DNA from 2 places in the Cohnella abietis genome. Region 1 is predicted to be linked to the other one. Evidence: riboswitches for the same ligand, from Rfam matches in the RefSeq annotation. Region 1 holds a riboswitch; the other holds the start of a gene.
The links. A riboswitch is a leader RNA that binds a small molecule or an ion and turns the genes downstream of it on or off. The one in region 1 is predicted to bind ZMP and ZTP.
Positions count from the first base shown of each region.

Region 2: it holds a riboswitch for ZMP and ZTP, as region 1 does, so the genes downstream of both, KCTCHS21_RS27940 (TIGR01440 family protein) here and KCTCHS21_RS15855 (IMP cyclohydrolase) in region 1, are expected to answer to the same signal.

Region 1 is NZ_AP019400.1:3,662,142-3,665,256, reverse strand. It holds gene KCTCHS21_RS15860 (DUF1572 family protein) at 1-339, shown strand, start outside; partial or broken gene KCTCHS21_RS31155 (transposase) at 666-874, shown strand; ZMP/ZTP riboswitch at 1,648-1,725, shown strand; gene KCTCHS21_RS15855 (IMP cyclohydrolase) at 1,776-2,495, shown strand; gene KCTCHS21_RS15850 (phosphotransferase) at 2,652-3,115, shown strand, end outside.
Region 2 is NZ_AP019400.1:6,367,386-6,370,500, reverse strand. It holds gene KCTCHS21_RS27950 (manganese efflux pump MntP) at 1-211, shown strand, start outside; gene KCTCHS21_RS27945 (low molecular weight protein arginine phosphatase) at 249-839, shown strand; ZMP/ZTP riboswitch at 884-966, shown strand; gene KCTCHS21_RS27940 (TIGR01440 family protein) at 1,141-1,761, shown strand; gene KCTCHS21_RS27935 (serine hydroxymethyltransferase) at 1,804-3,051, shown strand.

The DNA of each region.
Region 1 (3,115 bases):
GAGAATGATATTGAAACGAAAGATGAGCTTTTAAAGAAATGGGACGAAGGCTGGACATGTCTACTGAATGCAATAGATTCCATTACAACTGATCAATTATTACAAATTGTGTATATTCGCAATGAAGGACATACAATTATTGAGGCCATTAATAGACAGTTAGCACATTATCCATATCACGTCGGACAGATTGTTTATGCTGCAAAAATGTTAAATAAGAGTAGCTGGAAAAGCCTATCTGTTCCAAAGAATGGCTCTAAACAATATAATAACGATAAATTCTCAAAAGAAAGAGCTATAAAAAATTTTATAGATGAAGAACTGAACAAATCGAAATAAATTATTAACGGTACTTGCCAATAATCACTTCAAATATTTGTGTGTACAAAAAGCTAATTGTGCCGTTCGGTGGCATTACAGAGTAGACCAAAGGTACAATCCTATAGCTCAAAGCAACAAAAAGCAACTGAGAGTAATTAGTTGCTTTTTGTTGCTTCCTTGTTTGAATACACGTACTTTTTAAGTGTTGTCCAGTTTAATTCCTTGCATTGAATCTGTCATTCGAAAGGAAGCAATAACTCACATTCCGTTAGGTATCTTCCGGATTTCTAAAAGAAAGTCTATCTTTTGATTCCAGCTGTTCGAATGCAGTGTTCGCAGTGTGATATGACCTGAAAGGGGAGATGATGCTCGATCTATTACCCGGACGAAAGCTTGTGGATTTACGTGCATATGCCGAGCACCATCCGGATTCCTGTGCTGACACCTTGTACAGTTGTGATGGACTTATCACACATGGATCAGCGAATGTTTTCCAAAGGCTTTTCGAATCGCCGATCGCTTTAACGTATATGGCTATATGATAGAGGCTCTCAATTCTAAGGGGTGCATTTCATTACGCTCTGCAGGCTTTTTTTATCGAGGAAAGAATTGGTACAGAATTAAAAGAGCCCCTTCATGGCAGATCATGAGGGGGGGATACTTAAGTTGATGTAACGGATATATAGCATCATGTCATCAGGCTGCCGAAGGCTCAAGCCGGGTTTTATGGGGAAAATTTATATTAGCGGATATTTGTCAGTGTAAAAGTAAAAAGCGAAGAACGAACCTAAATCTAGGCAACTGCATAGTGTGAAAAAGAGTGATATTTCAGATCTGCGGAGGTTATGTGATGAGTTATCAATATCCAGCAACTCAAGAACGAGTTCTGTACCACGCGGACCCTAACGTAGTTACTACTTTAAGGTCAATTCGGGATCGTGTATATCAAATATCCAGCACGCATTTAAATCAACGAGTACATGTTCAGACCCTAGACGGTAATACCTACGAAGGTGTAATTGTACATGTCGATAGTAGACACGTTTGTATAAGGGTTTCACAACCATCAGGACAACGTGCCTTCTTTGGTCCTAGTGAGGCGGCGATTCTTACTTTAGTGCTCTTCGAATTGCTTGTTATCGTTTTGTTGGCATGAATACTGTTAAGGTAACTAGATTTAAGTAAATTGAACCGATACGTACTAGCTTTGTAATTACAGTAACTGTTCAGCTATCGGGCAGTAGAGCATTGTAGCCTTTGGTGTTGTTTAAGCCATGGTCATAATTGATTTTACTAGCAGTAATTGCTATTATAGGAAGTAATTTAGAACTTATATGTGACTGGCGAAGCATGGGGATCCATGAGGAAGCATATAAGTTGGAGCCGTACGCCTGGGCAGAGGTAAGGGGAATTTCCCCTTACCTCTTTATGTTTACTCGAGAGGAGCAAGAGCAGTGAAAACAGTTCAACAAGATTTGTTTGAAAATCCATATCCCGGAAGAACGCTTATCGTAGGAATGACTCCTTCCGGGTCGCATTATGTACAGGTGTATTGGATTATGGGGAGAAGCACGAACAGCCGCAACCGCGTCTTTGAACTGGATGGATGGAGCGTAAAGAACAAAGCACTTGATCCCGCACAAATGGAAGATCCATCACTAATTATTTATTATCCTATTCGACATTGGGAGAACGTGCACATTGTCTCGAATGGTGATCAAACTGATACTATCTATGATGGGTTGCAGCATAACCGGACCTTCGAACAATCGTTAATGCTTCGAGAGTTTGAACCTGACGCTCCACACTTTACACCGAGAATTTCAGCCGTGATTAACACAGACCTTAAACAGTACAGTTTGTCGATTTTAAAAACACATGAAAACGACCCTTCAGTTTGCTTACGTAATAGTTATCAATACAGCAAGTTTAAGAGTGGCATTGGTCACTGCATTCACACGTATAACTCTGAGCAGAATGGTGTACTAAAGCCATTTGAAGGTGATCCTTTCGAAGTACCACTATTCGATTCAAATAATGAAATAGCAGACTTTTACTGGGAACGTATCAATGCTGAAAACAAAATCGCATTGTTGGTAAAGTTTATTAATGTTTCAAATCAAGATATTCAATTCCAAATTCGAAATAAGCATTCAACTAACGGGACACTATAGCTCAATAAGCAACTAGAACGAGGCTGTCGGCAAGGATCGGCAGTCTCGTTGCGCTAACAGGGAGGATAGTTTAGTTATTCCTTGAATACTACAATGAGTGAATAGAATTTACGAAGATTTTTGAAAACCAGAATCTCATTTGAGGTGTAGTTTATTTTGGAGAACTTACAGTTTTTATTTAAGGACCCAATAACTCAACAATCAGAATTAAGCCCTGGATACGATGATCATGCAAGTGATGTGTGGCTTGTAAAAACAGAGAATGAAGAGGTTGTTGTCCGAACAACAAGAATGTTAGAGAGACCTAATAATGACTTTTGGTATGGATGTAATAAGTTGTTCGGGGTTGACCCAAGAAATGTCCATGAGATGGAGTATATTAATAACACCTTGAGAAAGTTCAGCACTATTCCTATTCCTAAAGTAATAAGAAAAGGAAGCATGAACGAAAGACAATTTGTTGTTGTAGAAAAACTAGAAGGGGGAGTTTGTCGTTCTTTTGACGATCAGCCACAATCATTAATTGAAAGTTTAGGCGAGGGAATAGCAAGTATACATAAATATAAATCCGATTATGTAGGAACAGCTTCAGGTAGGTTCAGAACACCTATAAAGAATTT
Region 2 (3,115 bases), 2.7 Mb from region 1:
CGTGAGCATTGATTCTTTTTCAGTTGGTGTTTCTTTAGGGATGTTTTCCGCACACGTGCTTCTTACGGTTCTGATGTTTGGTTTGTTCGGGGGATTAATGAGTGTGCTCGGTTTGATGATAGGAAGAAGGGCGAGCCGTTCCATGGGAGGATATGGAGAGGCACTTGGCGGTGTCATTTTGTTCGCATTTGGTCTATTATTTCTAGTATGAGCTTCAAAACTCAACCAAGAGTACTGGGGGGGAGAAAATGAACCGAGTTTTAATTGTATGTACGGGTAATACTTGCCGAAGTCCGATGGCCGAAGCCATGCTTAAGGATTTGGCCGAGCGTAGCGGAAAGCCGATAGAAATTCGTTCTGCTGGTGTTGCTACTGCTAACGGGTTACCAATTTCTTCTCACGCAGCTGTGACACTTAGAAAACGAAACCTTGCTTTGCCTGGAGCATCTACGATGTTGTCGGCAGATGAGGTTGTTTGGGCAAATTTAATATTAACAATGACTGCCGGACATAAACGAGCGATTTTGCAGCGTTTTCCCGAAGCTTTGTCCAAGACCTTTACGCTTAAGGAATATGCTTTGCGGGGAGACCCTGTCATGGATGATGTGGCCGAGGCTGAGCAATTGTACTCAGAGTGGCAGGTTAGACAAGCCTTAGGCCAGAACCTAAGCACGGAACAGCGTGCACGTCTGTTCGAGCTCCAACGCAACATACCCGACTTTGACATCGCGGACCCGTTCGGAGGTCCCTTAACACTATATGAGCAATGCGCAGATGAGATAGAAGATATTTTATTGACATTAGTCGACAAGCTAGACTCAGATTTCAAAGATCGGTGATTGATTTTTGCTTCGTCCTTGGTTATGATAAAGCTACAACTTCAAGGTTCCGATGTAACTGGCGACGACAAGTGGAGCAAACCACGGTGGAGCATCGGAATGACGGCCGGTCGCCTGGGCAAAGAGCAACGTGCGTAAGCACGTGTGCTCTTTTTTGACTTTATTTGCTGAAATCCTAGGTGTGAAGGAGATGGTCCAGCGTCCTTAACATACTTTGGCCCAGCTGTTTGAGACAGGTGAATTCAGGTATAATACCCTTATTGTCATCTGTGCGACAGCCAAGCTATAGGGAGGTCTTGTCATGGCTTCAAATTCTCAATTTATAGCCGATCAAGTGGAGCTTTTGCTTTCTGAACTGGTGCAAACGAGTGGATTGCGCGCAGGGCAGATGATCGTGATGGGAGTCAGTACAAGTGAGGTGCAGGGTCATCATATCGGCACTTTGGGCACGGAGATTGTAGCAGAGCAAATTCACATCGGTGTTCAGAAGGCTCGGGAGCAATTTGATTTTCAAGTGGTATGGCAATGCTGCGAGCATTTGAACCGAGCACTTGTAACCGAGCGTGTCCTAGCGGAAGCGCAAGGCTGGACGGAAGTGTCTGCTGTACCTGTTCCCAAGGCTGGTGGTTCGATGGCTTCATTCGCCTATCGGCAGATGAAAGATCCTTGTCTGGTGGAATACGTTCAGGTTCATGCTGGAATGGATATCGGCGAGACAATGATTGGGATGCACCTTCGTCCTGTTGCTGTGCCACTGAGACCAACAATTCGCTTGATTGGTCAGGCGAGAGTGAATATGGCAATGACTCGTCCGAGATTGATTGGTGGGTCACGCGCTGAATATTTCTTGCCAGATAAGCAAGCCAGTGAGCTTTTGAAACAATCACCTAGCAATGAAGTAATGCCGAAAATTTGTGATTAATGAAATAAAATTATAAAACATTTGGGAGGATTTACTACTATGTTGGAAAACTTACGTAAGCAGGACCCTGAAATTGTTAAAGCTCTTAACTTGGAATTGCAGCGTCAACGTGACAATATTGAATTGATTGCCTCTGAAAATATCGTAAGTGAAGCGGTTCTGGAAGCGATGGGTACCGTGCTGACAAACAAGTATGCAGAAGGCTATCCAGGCAAGCGTTACTATGGCGGTTGTGAGTATGTAGACATTCCTGAACAAATCGCTCGTGACCGTGCGAAGGAATTGTTTGGTGCAGAGCATGCTAACGTACAGCCTCACTCTGGCGCACAAGCGAATTTGGCTGTTTACTTGGCAGTACTTAAGCCAGGAGATACAGTTCTGGGTATGAATCTTGCTCATGGCGGACATTTAACACATGGTAACCCTGCCAATGCTTCAGGTTTGCTATATAACTTCGTTGCATATGGTGTAGATGAGAAAACTTTCACGATTGACTATGATGAAGTGCGCAAAGCTGCTTTCAAGCACCGTCCTCGTCTTATCGTTGCTGGTGCATCCGCATACCCTCGTACGATTGATTTCGCTAAACTGGGTCAAATCGCTAATGACGTAGGCGCTCTATTCATGGTTGATATGGCTCATATTGCAGGATTGGTTGCTGGTGGTGAGCACCCGAGTCCAGTACCACATGCACATTTTGTTACAACAACGACTCACAAAACCCTTCGTGGACCACGCGGCGGTTTGATCCTTTGTCGCCAGCCTTGGGCGGCTGCAATTGATAAAGCAGTATTCCCAGGTACGCAAGGCGGACCGCTTATGCACATCATCGCTGCTAAAGCAGTAGCTTTCGGCGAAGCTCTTGAGCCGTCCTTTAAAGATTACGCTCGTAACGTTGTTGTTAATGCTAAAGCATTGGCTGAAGCTCTTGTTGCTGAAGGCTTAAACATTGTGTCTGGAGGAACAGACAACCACTTGATGCTGATCGATACTCGCAGCTTGAACATTACTGGTAAAGTGGCTGAGCACGTTCTGGATTCCGTAGCCATCACAGTTAACAAGAACGCAATTCCTTTTGACCCAACTAGTCCGTTCGTTACTAGCGGTATTCGGATTGGTACTCCTGCTGTTACTACTCGCGGTATGGGAACAGAAGATATGAAAACTATTGCTAAAGTTATCGCTCTAACACTGAAAAACCCGGAAGATCAGGCGACGCTTGAGAAAGCGCGTGGACTTGTAGCTGAGCTGTCTAGCAGATATCCACTTTACCCGACATTAGGGTATTAATTCTGGATTAAAATAGCATCATTGATTTATGATGAACAAACCGGGAGCCAATTCACATTGGTTT